One region of the Cohnella abietis genome, then DNA from elsewhere that is predicted to be linked to it. Evidence: riboswitches for the same ligand, from Rfam matches in the RefSeq annotation. Region 1 holds a riboswitch; the other holds the start of a gene.

The links. A riboswitch is a leader RNA that binds a small molecule or an ion and turns the genes downstream of it on or off. The one in region 1 is predicted to bind cyclic di-AMP.
Region 2: linked by a shared signal. The riboswitch ahead of KCTCHS21_RS17470 (hypothetical protein) and the one ahead of KCTCHS21_RS00210 (resuscitation-promoting factor) in region 1 are both predicted to bind cyclic di-AMP.

What each region holds. Positions count from the first base shown of each region.
Region 1 is NZ_AP019400.1:47,704-55,028, reverse strand. It holds gene ispE (4-(cytidine 5'-diphospho)-2-C-methyl-D-erythritol kinase) at 1-4, opposite strand, end outside; gene KCTCHS21_RS00240 (small, acid-soluble spore protein, alpha/beta type) at 218-400, opposite strand; gene veg (biofilm formation stimulator Veg) at 540-815, opposite strand; gene yabG (sporulation peptidase YabG) at 965-1,843, opposite strand; gene rsmA (16S rRNA (adenine(1518)-N(6)/adenine(1519)-N(6))-dimethyltransferase RsmA) at 1,903-2,922, opposite strand; gene rnmV (ribonuclease M5) at 2,929-3,480, opposite strand; gene KCTCHS21_RS00210 (resuscitation-promoting factor) at 4,036-5,193, opposite strand; cyclic di-AMP (ydaO/yuaA leader) riboswitch at 5,473-5,690, opposite strand; gene KCTCHS21_RS00205 (TatD family hydrolase) at 5,868-6,641, opposite strand; gene KCTCHS21_RS00200 (HD domain-containing protein) at 6,663-7,325, opposite strand, start outside.
Region 2 is NZ_AP019400.1:4,006,960-4,014,284, forward strand. It holds gene KCTCHS21_RS17440 (BlaI/MecI/CopY family transcriptional regulator) at 1-150, opposite strand, end outside; gene KCTCHS21_RS17445 (hypothetical protein) at 287-739, opposite strand; gene KCTCHS21_RS17450 (hypothetical protein) at 798-1,250, opposite strand; gene KCTCHS21_RS17455 (hypothetical protein) at 1,275-1,796, opposite strand; gene KCTCHS21_RS17460 (hypothetical protein) at 1,816-2,013, opposite strand; gene KCTCHS21_RS17465 (MerR family transcriptional regulator) at 2,837-3,601, opposite strand; gene KCTCHS21_RS17470 (hypothetical protein) at 3,902-4,558, opposite strand; cyclic di-AMP (ydaO/yuaA leader) riboswitch at 4,709-4,849, opposite strand; gene KCTCHS21_RS17475 (AI-2E family transporter) at 5,014-6,177, shown strand; gene KCTCHS21_RS17480 (FixH family protein) at 6,345-6,752, shown strand; gene KCTCHS21_RS17485 (sulfite exporter TauE/SafE family protein) at 6,773-7,325, opposite strand, start outside.

The DNA.
Region 1 (7,325 bases):
ACAAGCTTATCACCTCTTTCCAAGTAAAACGGACATAGAACTTATACTCTCTATACGACGGCTTTCGCCTTCTTCAAATCAGCGCGAGCCCATATGCTTGTTATTCTTATTTTGACTGAACAGTTGTCCCATATTATAACAAACAGCGCCCTTAAATGCGAAAAAAGAGATCGAATCCCCTGTAACAGGAAAACGACCTCTTTTGTCGAGCACCTTCCTAAGACTGTGGGGGCCGGGCTATCGCTTGCTCAGCGATCTGAATGGCGCGTTTCACCATGTTACCGGCATCCTTAGTACGAATGCCTCCCCAGCCCTCATTCTGTACCGTATCGTAAAATCCCAGGTCCTTGGCAAGCTCCGCCTTGAATTGCTCAGACATGACGCTTCTTCTTCGGCTCATACCATTGCCTCCTCTACGTAGGGTAAGGACAGATTCGCCGCCATCCCCCGTATAGGATGCCTATCGGAAAGCCTATACATGCAAAACGGGCAGCACTGCGCTTAACTAGCGCGATGCTGCCCGTACAAATTTAACCGTGTCAGTGCGATAAATAATTGATGCGAACCTGGCCATCGTCATTGCACAGCATAACTTCCACGGATTCAGTCAAAATATCAGCATAACTGTACGAAACCCGCTTAAACGCGTGCTGTTCCTGATCCAGTTTAACAATGAAAACCGATGGGTAGATTTCTTCCAACACTCCTGTACGCTCGATGGTCTTGCGCCGTCCACCGTTGGCGCGGAGCATGATTTTGGAACCAACGTGCGGTTCCAGGCTTCGTTTGATCTCTAGAAGAGCGTTTTTAGCCATGATCCACTACCACCTCTTTCCCTGTAAATTATATCTAAAAACAGGGGAGGTGTCAAATGAGTAGAATATTATATCAACGAAGATGTTTTGATGTCAACGGTCATTTTCCTTGCTGGTGTAGGGTTTATCGAAAAACCCGCCTTTTTCTGTCACACAATGTTCACATTTTGTTCGGAATCCACAGCTTTTAGATTCGGTACACCTATCCGATATCGTCCCATTGTTTCGATTCCGCCCACACCTTGCCTCCCACTAATTGTATGGGCAATAACGTCCGTAATGTTAATTGTATCCCGGAACGGTGTAAAAGACGCTCTCACGGCCACGTACACAGGGTCTAGCGCGTGAATCATAATACGCCCTGGTGAGCTAGCAAAATTAGCCCCTGCTTCCAGCAGCGCCTCGAAATGAGATTGGCAGGCTCCGGCTACGATAACCAGCGAATCACGATTGCGCTCATAATCTCTGGCAACATTAACCGACTGTACAAAATTCAACGAATTTTTGTAGCTACTTAGCTGTTGCAGGTCCTTACGTTGCTTGAGCACCCCATCATGTCCAGTTATGACTACAATGTCCGGATGGTATTGCGGAAGCAAACGAAGCAGAACCTGCGGCATCTGGGACTCGTGACAATGCACACCCTCAGCAGGAACATTTAGTTGGTTATAGACCTGCATGCTTTTTTTGAGATAATTAGCGTCGCCGTCTAAGTGAAGAACTTTACCTGGCAATTCAAAGAACGGCTGTCGCCGATCGTCTAGAGCCGATGGGAACCCCATATGGCCCGTTTGCCGCTTGCGTTCCTCACTCATTCTTCTAAGGGACTCATTCGCGTGTATGCGCGCCTGGCGCGTCCCACCGAGCTCGTCCGGATTCCTCACTGTTTGAAGATCGTGGACAGGCGAGTCAGCGAGCAAGCGGTAGTCCATGCCCCTGAGCACAGCTTGATCTGCAGCGAATGCCGCGACTCTGAACAATACATCTCCGCCATAGGATTTACGAATGACTAGATCCCCCTGGTTCATGGGCAAATCACCTCTTCGTCTATCCTATGGTGTCAGTGGGCTTCGGGTGCGCGTCCGTTTTAAGAGAGCATTCCGTTCGCTGCAAGTGCCTCATACACGTCAGCGAACTCTTGCAGAGAAAGCGTCTCTGCACGGCGCTCCGGCTGAATTCCAATTTTCAGTAGTATATCCGACAGCTCTCCCTTACGCTCCTTACCGGAAAAAGCAGAGAGGTTATTGGCAAGTGTTTTGCGGCGCTGTGCGAAAGCAGTCTGGACCACATGAAAATATTTCGTTTCATCCGCCACTTGGACAGCAGGCTCCTGCCTCCGTTTCAGCTTAATGACAGCGGAGCTAACATTAGGTGCAGGAATAAATGACTTACCCGGCACTATACATACTAGTTCAGGCTCACAGTAATACTGTACGGCAATGCTTAAGCTGCCGAATTCCTTCCCGCCCGGTTTAGCCGCCATTCTCTCCGCGACTTCCTTCTGAACCATAACGACAATATTTTCAAGCGGCAGTCTTTCCTCTAGCAGCTTCATAATAATCGGAGTCGTGACGTAATACGGAAGATTGGCAACTACACTAACTCCCGTTAAACCGGAAAATTGCTCCTGCCAAAGCTGCTTCAAATCCGTCTTAAGAATGTCGCTGTGAACAACGCTAACGTTATTATAAGGGGACATGACGTCCTCTAGAATGGGAATAAGGCGCCTGTCGATTTCCACCGCAGTTACTTTTCCCGCTACTTTGGCAAGCTGCTCTGTAAGGGACCCAATACCGGGACCAATCTCCAAAGCCCCCCGTGTCTCGTCCAAACCTGCAGCAGCAATTATCTGATCTAGCACGTCTCCATCGATCAGAAAATTCTGACCCAAGCTCTTCTTGAAAGTGAACCGGTGCTTACGAATGATTTCGCGAGTCCGACTGGAGGTCGCAATTTCCTTCAAAATATCTTTCGGTGGCGCAGTTGTTGCACTACCCGCCTTCGATGATCCAGCCTCTGGCTTGGTTGACTTGTTATACTCATACGGCTTTGTATGAACGCCATACTTCTTCTTAGCCACGCCGTTCTTGTCTGTTGGTTTTTTCATGTTAATCTATAACCCTTCCCGCTCCAGTTGTTCCAATGCAGCTAGAAACTCTACCCGCGTAATTCGGAACATGAGACATCTTTTGTAAAATTGTTTGCCATTCGCATAACCGATCCCTAGCAGCTCCCCCATACGCTCCCTGCGGCGCGCCGATGAAGGCTGCACGATAAGACCTGTATCTAGCAAATCGTTCCATTCAATCTCTCCAAGCTCCCCAGAATCGCCCTCTGGACTTCGCACAACCTCAAGCGCTCTTTGAATAGCTGCATCTGAAGCGTGCTCTACGCCGATTCCCCTGCGCCCTCTAGCCTCATCCTTCGTCAGGAAAGCATGCTTGCAGCCCGGCACACGCTCCGCTACGATCTTACGAATGCGCTCTCCCGGGGCATCGGGATCAGTCAGTATGATGACTCCTCTACGGGCTTGTGCCAGCTCAATACGACGAAGCACGTCTTCTCCTATGGCAGAACCGCCAGTTTCAATTGTATCCGCGCCCACAGCACGCTTAACAGCCGTTGTATCGTCCTTACCTTCAACGACAATCATTTCTTGAACCATGATATTTATTCCGCCTTTACAAAGCCGATCTTACAAGCGTATACGAGATTAAGGAAGACAGCAAGTAAAAGCGCTTCTTCCTCGAGCTTACGGAGATGAACAACTGCAGCACACTGGGTGAACACGTACGATCATAATCATCGCTAATGTGTGTTTGGAGGTGCCCTTACTTGCTATTAGCGATGAAAAACATTCTACTTCGACGAAAATGATCAGATGCAGAGCCTATTGTGTAGCAAGTACGATCATAAACATCGCTATTGTGTGTTTGGCGGCACACCTACTTGCTATTAGCGATGAATTACATCGTACTTTTCTTGTCACGACTAGCGGGGGGTGGGGGACACTGGAACTTTGGAACTTTGGAACTTTGGAACTTTGGAACTTTGGAACTTTGGCACTTTGGCACTTTGGCACTTTGGCACTTTTGGGTACTTTATTTGTCTCCCAGCTTGGCTAGGCGCGCGCGAAGAACCAAAGAAAAAATCGGGAGGAAGCCCTTCAGCTTCTTCCCGATCATGATTTATATATGAGTTCCTTACGAAACGTAGCTAATTAATCCGCAGAAGGCTTAACAGGGCCAATGACATAAACCGTGTATCCACGCTTCAGTCCAAACTTATTGACATGCTTCTCGCTGTCATAATAAACATCGATCTTCTTACCTTTGACCGCGCTACCTGTGTCTTCCGCTCTTCTAAACCCGATGCCCTCAATGTAAACCCACCATCCGATAGGAATAACTTTAGGATCTACCGCAATCGTACGACCTTCCTGCACAACTGCACCTGAAGAGGTTATACCATAGCCTGTATCACCTTTGGATTTACCTGTTGAGGCTTCCCCTGCAGAATACGCGGTAAGCGTGACATTGCTAAGCATACGCTTAACCTTGACGCTTCTACCATTCAGACTAACGGTCTTGGCTTCAGCTGAAGAGGGCTTTCCGTTGTAAGAAAGTGTGACAACCTCAGGCTTTTTCTTCGTGCCAATAGCAACGACCTGCTGCACGGCAGGCTGTGCAATAGTCTTCTCAATCATTTCTTGGCTAACCAGCTTACCATCTTCATAAACTCGTTCTGTCTTGAGCACAACAAGTCCATCTTTCCCCGTTGTGACTACCTTTTGCTTGCCTGTTTCTAGGTCCTTGTTCTTCTGCTCCACTACCGTAAATGCGATTGGGCGCTTGGTCTCTACGACTTCTTTACGCACCCTAACGACCGATACGGTCATCCCATCCTTCAATGGGCTGCTGAGTGCCGGAGATACCCGATCCTCATCATTCAGTGAAATATTCAACTCGCTTATGACTCCCCCAACCGTGTCTTCGATTGTGTAGGCAACTTCCTTCTTGCCATCCGCCTTGATTGTAACTCCTACCGCACGATCAATTACGATCTGACTTCCCTCTTTAAGAGGATCTGCAAGCTGCAAGGAGAGGCGGTCATTCGGTCCAACTTGTATGTCCTGTTCCTCGAGGAAACCGAGTACGTTCGATGTTTGGGTTACGAAAACGGAGGCAATACCGTTATCGATAATCGTGATGCTCTTAGTAGCTGCTTTCTGCAGCAAGGACATGAACATGATCGTGATGGCAAACACAAGAATTGCGCCTAATAATACTGCGCGCACATGCTCAGGCTTCCACCGCAGTGCGAAAAGCTTGCCGGTCGGTCGTGGATCATGGGTTTCCCTAACAGGAATAACGCCCATTTTCTCGCTCCTCCTCATAGCCCCGTCGTCGACTGTGATACATGACTATTGTCTGACGCGACTAATCCAATTTTGATATCGACACTTATCCTCCAGACAAGAATTGGCAGATTCAAGCTGTGAAATCTAAGCGCCGCCTTAACCAGTTCGTACAGGCTTATACAAGAGGTACAAGCACCTACTACCCTTTTTTTCAACACAAAAAGCCATCGAGACAGAGGACCTGTTCGTGGCTTCCGCTTGTAGTAGAATGTAAGGGAAATAGCGCGGCACGAGGTTGACCTCTCTCTATAACGCTTGCGGGGTTAGCTGTCGGATTCGGACAAAGAGAGTTGCCCTATTTGCTACATGCATGACAAGATACTCAGCTAGAGCCTTGTCAATGTCACTTGCAAAATTCACCCCAAGATTGCTCGGACCGCTTTGGACAATGTATAAAATCGTCGCTGCGTTGGGTCCCCCACTCTCCCATTTGGGAGATTTAGCGCACTGGAAAAGGAATGTCATATTCGAACTTCTGTTGTTGATAATAACCTCTACTTACCAACGGTGTAAAGAAGGTACAATGGACGAATTTCCCCATTTTGACCGAAATTGACCAGTAGTTTATCATTATCAGCGACAAAAGCCAGTTTTTTCTTCGTACCGGTCTGTTTTTCTCACTTATATTCCGTTTATCTCGTTATACCCAAACAGCGACGACCGTTTTCACTCGTTATTTTAGCAATTTCTTCCAAAGAAAGCCTCTTTATCTCCGCTGCTGTCTCCGCAACAAGACGAACATAAGCCGATTCATTCCGCTTTCCCCGATAGGGATGAGGGGTCAAATAAGGAGCATCTGTTTCTAGTAGCAAACGATCGAGCGGAACACGCTCTAACACCTCTTTAGGAACCCTTGCATTCTTGAATGTGACTGGACCTCCGAAGGAAATATAGAAGTTCATATCAAGGCATTGCTTGGCCGTTTCCCAGCTTCCCGAGAAGCAATGCATGATTCCGCCCACTTCAGAGGCCTTCTCTTCTTTAAGCAAACGCAATATATCTTCATGAGCATCGCGATTATGAATAACAATGGGTTTGTTCAAACGTCTAGCTAATCGAATCTGTTCACGAAATACAGTCTGCTGGATATCTTTGGGTGATGTATCCCAGTAATAATCAAGTCCGATCTCACCAATAGCTACGACTTTGGGATGACTGCAAAGCTGTTCAATCCAGGCCAAATCCTCAACAAGATTCATATCTATCGCATCCGTAGGGTGCCACCCTACGACAGCGTAAATAAAATCATATTTTTCTGCCAAAGACATCGTTGTGGGTATCGTCTCGCGGTTAAATCCAATGTTAACTATTGTGTCTACACCCGCTTCTAGAGCACGGGAGATGACCTCATCGCGATCGTTGTCGAACTTAGAAGAATCAAGGTGTGCATGGGTGTCGATGAGCATGTCGGAAGTTGTCTCCTTCTATTATATAGATAGTTTTTTACGTGTTTCCAAACTGAGCTTTTCAACGTGAGGGAGCACTCTCTCCTCCGGATAATAAATGTAGTATTTCCCACGGTGAAGTCCGGCAATAGATCGAATAATATCGGACTTAACAGATATTTCTGTCAACTGCTCATGCTCATTCAAAAGAAGGATAGGAGGCTTCTCTTTACTATCTGGTAAAGCCCCTGGTTTATAGATCGCATAAGGGGAGTCCATAGGTGTATCAAATTCCATATGATAGTCCGGATTCAACCCGATTTCCTGCCACTCGTGTCTAATACTCTCAAGCCAATTTTTGTCCTCACTCTCAAGCTCAGCATACTTGTAGAGCTGTCGATTTAAGAACCGTCTGCATAAATCTGACAACAGCTCGTCCCGCTCGTCAGACCATTGTCCGAATACCGTCTGCAGCATGGCCTCATCCAGCTTTAGGTATTGATGCAGCGTAATTGATCCTTCCAATAATTCACGGATTGGAGGAAGCATGAAACCGAATTCATAGCCTTCCCCATGAAGCTCACTTGCCCTTCTAAAAATTTGTCGAAGAATGATTTCTGAGCTTCGAGTTACAGGGTGAAAATACACCTGCCAATACATCTGGTAGCGAGACATTAAATAATCTTCTACCGCATGCATTCCGCT
Region 2 (7,325 bases), 3.1 Mb from region 1:
AGGCTTGTCTTGCTCGAGCTTCAACTGAACCTCCTTGATACTCATCTCTTCTATTTCCTCTTCCCATAATAGCTCCATAATTTTAGCTTCCAGGGTTCCGAAGAAACGATTAAGCCCAACCTCATTGTACTTAAAATTTTTAATATTCAATGGCTCTCACCTTCCACTACACATTATAGTGTAACTACCGATACGTGACAACTGTTTTCCAAGTCAAACGTGTATCGCCATCCTCGGGACGGCGATACGTTTGTATAGAGTGGTCAAAAGATGTAAAAGAACTATTTTATAGACTATCAATAACTTTACTTAATTCACTCGTTGCTTCTGTATCTGCAGGATTTACATTTAGCTTCACAAAAATTTCTCTAATTGTTACAGCATTGTGGATTACATTCTCTTTCTTATCCGAATTCAACATAGCTCTATATAAACTATCAAGCGCCAAATCTATTAGATCATTGTCGTCCTCATAGGATGATAGATTAGCTACGGAGGAAGCTGCCGCTACAGAAGCAACACAGTTTTCATAATCACTGTTATCATCGTTTGAAAGATCCCTACCAAAGCTTGAAGCAGCCTCACCTAACTGATACACAAATGTCTTATCAATCCTATCTTGAATAGCTTCTGCTTTGTTATCGCTACTTACTTTTGAATTTATACAAAAGCCGAGTAAAACCATTAATATTATGATGATAGCAATTAATGATGCCGTTCCTCTTCTTGAATTGTTCATCAAAATGCCCCTTTGTATCAAGTTACTGTGGTTGTGCAAAAAGCAGCAAATTAAACGCTTAGTCCCAATTATTGAATACAATTTCTTCGATCGTCCGTGGCTTCCAGTACTCTGCCTGTTTTATTTCCATCTCATCCAATTGCTCGATTTCATCCCTCAATATCTCTTCCTCAAGATCTTCCTTACCTAATACTTGATAATTATATTGACTCAGTTTAGGGAACAGCTCCTCTAACTCAACTGCCGTCAAATAGCCAAATTCACTCTTAGGTGATTCAATTCGGATAGCAACAAGTGGAAAATAGGCGTTCAAGAAAAAGCTGATTTGCTGCTGGTCAGTCGAAACAAGGATCCAGTAGTAGTTTTTACCGACAATATCAACGTCCTTCCACTCCACCTGCCCCTTTACTATGGCATGAATAAAGCTAAGAAAACTTTTTACATCTTGAGGGTCAACGCCATTCTGCTCAGTAGCAAAACCGGTAATTCCTCTTTTTATTAAGCCCTTCATTAACATGTGCCCCCTTAGCGGTAGTTAAATTTGTTTAAGTTCATCTATATGTCTTTGTGCTTCGATATTAAGAGCCTTTTTGTCCTTCAGGTTGAACTGCTCTAGCTCATGACCGGGGTCTAAAATGAGTGGTTTGGCAATCGTATCTTCTAAAAGGTTTAATGTACTTGTGTAGGCTTTGCGGAGAACCTCGACTGAGACTTCCTTCTTGAATAATTTAATCAATTTGATCATTTTCTCTGCATAGATAAGTTTAACCACGCTATCTGCACTCATGAGATGGCGGGAGGCGAAAGTAGCTACATTTTCAAGTATTGTTGGGTTTGGATAGCTTCTTGCCAATGATTCCAATCCAACTACCCCAGTCCAGCTCATAATCGATAATTGCTTAGTAAACTCATTAACCATCTCATCGAGCCACTCGGTTTCCTTCTCTTTAGCAATTTCAAATCCCTTATACTCGTCGAGAACGCCTTCACGATACATATGTATAAAGCTACCCTGATAAAATGTAAATAACTCCTTGGCTCTTTCCCAATCTGCCATGCTCTACCCACTTCCTTGCCTATATATCAAACTGATCGAATATATAATTAGTAACGACTCTCATAGCTGTAAACATCAATAAATACAAAATAAATGCTTTCCAGTTAGCTTTTATATTTTTAGAGAAGAAAATAACGAAAGTAATCGTCATTAACATAACCCATATTCCATCTTTAATAATCTCTTCCTTAATCATCGAGCCAACCTCTTTCTGCACATCGTACTTAAAACACACACAATCCTTAGCGATGAAAATGCGGGCACTGTCGGTAAACGGTGGAACGAATTAGTCGGACCACTTTGCGCTTATCTTCTAGCAAATTTGCACTGGTAGCCGCTCCGACATGAAGCCGGTTCGCCCCCCCTAAATCCGTAGAGTGTCGTGGGATTACTTTAACATGCACTGTCATCTGCTAACAAGCATAAATGGCTGCGGTCAAGTCGTTACGACAACCGGTTTTCCATCAAATTAGTCCGTTCTCAGCGGCTTGCAACTCACCGACACCAAGTTTTCCACCATTTAGTCCGCCCACAGCGGTCTACAGCGCACCTACACCCGGTTTCCCACCATTTAGTCCGTTCTCAGCGGTCTACAGCTCACAGAAACTCGGTTTTCCGCCAATTAGTACGCCCACAGCGGTCTACAGCTCAACAACTCCCGGTTTCCCACCAATTAGTCCGTTCTCAGCGGTCTACAGCTCAACAACTCCCGGTTTTCCACCATTTAGTCCGTTCTCAGCGGTCTACAGCTCAACAACTCCCGGTTTTCCGCCATTTAGTCCGCCCACAGCGGTCTAAAGCACACCTAAACTCGGTTTTCCGCCATTTAGTCCGTTCTCAGCGGTCTACAGCTCAACAACTCCCGGTTTTCCGCCAATTAGTCCGTTCTCAGTGGTCTACAGCTCACAGAAACTCGGTTTCCCACCATTTAGTCCGCCCACAGCGGCCGAAAGATATACTTCCCAGAAAATACTTCCCTGAAAAAGTAAAGAAGCTGCCCATAATTTAGCTTATGGAACAGCCTCCCACTATTATAAGCTTTACTTGTTCTGACCTGTATAGATGTGGATCGCATCTCTTAGAAATTGTGCTGAGCCTGGCTGAGCAGCGTCATAGTATGCGCGGAATCGTTCGTCATCCACGTACCCTTGGGCAAGTCCCGCATGGGCTTCTTTACTGTATTCGCTCCAATAATACATCAACCATTTTTTGTGCAGATCTGCGGCCATCTGAGCAATATCACTAGCAGGGTCACCCGTCTTGTATGCCTCTGCCAAAGTAGCATGCACTTCCTCGGTAAGGCGTGTGTGCTCATCGTGCTCCTGCTGCGTCATGTCCAGCTGCTTCTTATTCGACCTGTTAACAGTATCATCACCATACCGCTTGCGAATTTCTGTGCCATACAATGTCTCATTGTCATTAATGAGCTTCTGCTTAAACCCTTCAAATCTTTCTTCATCTGACATAGTAAGTCTCCCCTCGTTCAGAGCTATTGTCTTTTCCACGTTGGCAATTAGCTGATCCAGTTGTTTTCTCTTGTCGAGAAGCTGCTCGCGATGTTCTAGAAGGGCTTTAGCACCGTCGAAAGAAGAGTCATTAACGATCTCTCTGATGCTGTCCAGGCTGATCCCCAGCTCCCTGTGAAAAAGGATTTGCTGCAGCCTTTCCACTTCAGATTGACCGTAGATTCGATAACCTGATGAGCTCATTCTTGCCGGCTTAAGAATGCCAATCTCATCATAGTAACGAAGTGTTCGCGTACTGACCCCCGCCAATCGACCTAGCTTTTGCACCGTATATTCCATGCGGTCACCTCCTGACAACATAACTGTACAGCTTTACGTAACGTCAAAGTCAACAGCTTTGTTTGAAAAGGGAGTTTCCTAAGAGCTTTGATGTGCGAACCTTTAATTTGCTTACCTTTGATTTGCTCGCCTTGGTTACGTGAATTCCCTATCTAGTTGCGCATTCATCCACTTAACCGCGACGCCATGCGACAAATGGATCCCAATTTCCCCACCCATACTGCGCAATCATCCACTTAGCCGAGAAATCCTACAACAAATGGATGCCCATTCACCAACCCAAGCCGCGCAACCAACCACTTACCCATTACGCCCGACAACAAATTGATAACCTACCCACTCGTGCTTACGGTATGGAAGAAGCTGCACTTCCAAATCAGCATAGGAACGCTCCAAGTTGTCTTTGATCATTTTATCGACGATTACTAGGCCGTTCGACATGCTTGCATACTCCATAGCACTCTTAATTCCCTCACCGTAGTAAAGGCTTTGAACAGGAGATTCTAATCCCGTCTGAATACCCTGCACGGACCCCAAGCTAATGCCAACAGCGCAGCGATACTGCGAATCTATTCCTTCACGTTCAAAAGACGGAAGAATAACATTATTAATAGCATTGATGATCTGCACTCCACAAATGCAGCTATGAAGACTCGAATCCGGCTTCGATAAGGGGAAGATTGCTGTATACGCATGATGGTTGCCCTCAATAAGTAAGCCGCCCCACCCTATAACAATTTGAGAAATAACGGAAATAAATCGGTATACTGCTGTTTGCGTATGGGCAAAATCATAATCTTGCGACTCTCTATTCGTATTTTGAATAATTAGGTGCAAGACAGCATATCTCTCCTCATTAGGATCTAACGCGGGGTTCGATACGTTCTGTTGAACGATTAACTGTGACTGCTCCATCAGACTATTGTAATTACTTTTTACTGAAAGGGCTTGATCCATAACACTCACCTCCATTAATTTCTTGTCGGGTGACAAATACAAAAAAGAACCTCAAGCTAAGGAACGCAAATACGTTCCAGCAGTTAGGGTTCAAAAATAACAAAAAGAACCCCGTTACAGGGTCCGAAGGTTTCTCCAAATGAAGTTAGAAACAGACCCATCTACTGCTGACGAGGTTAGCTGACGGACTTGGGTAAGATGGTACCCTACATTCTTAACGAATGATTCGCCCCACTAGACTGGTTCCCCCGCTTTTCGAAACGTAATTCGAAAATTAAGCGTATTATAATTTTAGGCTTAATAAATTGGAATGTCAACGTCTCTTAATAAGTCTCTTTACAGCTTGATTTGAATACACATGTGCGGAAACGTTATGATCAGTACATAGTGACAACCAACGGCCTTATTTTCACGAATAATTCTCCACATTTTTACCAGAATTAGGAGGAAGAGATATGCAACAGTCTCGTAAATGGTCAGATCGATTCAAATGGATGGTTCTAAATCAGAAGCTCATCCTGTTTCTCGTTATTGTTCTCTTACTTACGCTTAACATCTTTGTCATTAACAAAATTTCTTACGTGTTCCACCCGTTTATTGTCATCTTAGAAACTGTATTTCTGCCTTTCCTGCTCACTGGAGTCGCCTTCTATTTGTTAAATCCTATTGTTGATTTCTTTGAACGAAAGAGATTTCCACGAGTGTATTCCATTGTCATATTGTATCTGATCATTATCGGGATTATTACATTAGTCGTTATGATTGTGTTTCCGTTACTTCGCGATCAGATTTTTAGCTTAATTGAAAACTTTCCGGCCTATAGCCGAGTTGCACAGGAAAAATCCGAGGAGCTTATCGGCAGTGAGTTTTTCAGTCAGCTTCAGCACACGATCGGTTTCGATTCCACAAAGCTAGCCGATGATTTCTCATCTCGAGCATCAAGTTTACTTAGTAACACTTGGTCAGGACTAGGAAGCTTGCTCGGTAGAATAACTGAAACGGTTCTTGCAGTCGTTACCGTACCTTTCATCTTGTTCTATCTGCTCAAGGATCGTAGGAAATTAACTCCTTTCGTTCTTGGGTTTGTACCTACACCCCTGCGTAAACGTTCATTCCGGGTCTTGCTTGAAATGAACCATCAAATCAGCTCCTATATACGTGGGCAAATTATCGTAAGCTTCTGTATAGGGTTTCTACTGTACATCGGTTACCTCATAATCGGGTTGGATTATTCCCTCGTACTGGCCGTAATCGCAGCTTGCACGAGTATTGTTCCTTACTTAGGACCTGCAATTGCTATTACTCCAGCATTGATCGTAGCTATGGTTACCTCGCCTGTCATGCTTCTGAAAATGATTGTGATTTGGACAATCGTCCAGCTTATAGAGGGGAAATTTATTTCTCCTCAAATCATGGGAAGATCCATGCATATTCATCCTGTGACGATAATCTTTGTTATTCTTACTGCTGGCAACCTATTTGGTATTCTCGGGATTATACTAGCCGTACCTGGATATGCCATTCTGAAGGTAATAGGTACTCATTTATTTAAATGGTTTAAGGAAAAAACACAATTGTACGAACCAGCACTGGAACAGGATGAAAATTCGCAAGCATAAACAGTTTTCTCATGTCTTTGGATTAGCGAAAGAATGCTTTTGTCGGAGGTTATTTGAAAATAAAGAAGCAGGTCAATCCTCCTATAATGGCGGGCTGACCTGCTTCTTTTCTTTCCTTTGCCCTCATACACTTGAGAGCAGCATACGCAGAGGAAGGAAGGGTGAGAATGAAAAAGATTGTCTACTCCCTTGTCATTTTGTGCGCATTTCTTGGAGCCTGGATGTATCTTCCTTCATCTACAAATCAAGCCGCATTAAACACAAAGTTTAGTGACGAAAATATACGAATGGAGATCGTCTCCAACCAACAAGTGGCTAAGGTCATGCATGAAAATTCCTTCTCACTCACCCTCACCGACCTCGCAGGGAAGCCACTTGACCAACCCGATATGAAGGTTAGCTTGGAGATGCCTAGTATGTTCTGCGGTGTAATCCCCACGACTTTGAATGAGGTTGAGCCGGGTAAGTACAATATCATAGGAATTCCTGTGATGTCAGGCAAGTGGGAGGCTACAGTTACTCTCGTTACACCAACCGAAACTTTACATGTAAAGCATCCTTTTATATCAAAATAAATCTCGGCTACAGTTCTACCTCACCAAATCCACGGATGAATGCTCGGCACCCAGCCATTCGCCGCTAAGCCCTTCATAATAGACAGAAAGCCCATCAGATAAGCTAACGACGCTCCAGCATTTCGCATGCCCTTTCGCCATTTCTTACGAATGCTTCCAGCAAACAAAGCAACAAGCAGCAATATCGGCATAGTTGAAATTCCGAACACCAGCATGATCACCCAACCATCAAACCAAGATCCGGATGCTGCGGCGTTCATCTGCATCGCATAGGTCAAACCACAGGGAAGAAAACCAAGCATAATCCCTGTCAGAAATACACCCGTTAATTCGTATTTTTGCCGAAGGACGGATATTCGTGCGTTCATTTTACGACTACCCGGTATAAAATGATGAGGAATCGGCAACGTATAACGCCAATAGGTCCATATTAAAATAAAAGCTCCTCCTACAAAGCTTGCAATACTTTGAACGCCTACAAAATCTCCTGCAACGTTGATGAAAGATCCCACCAGCCCCATGAAAAGGCCCGTAAGCGAGTAAGTTGTGATTCGGCCTGCATTATAGGCAAGA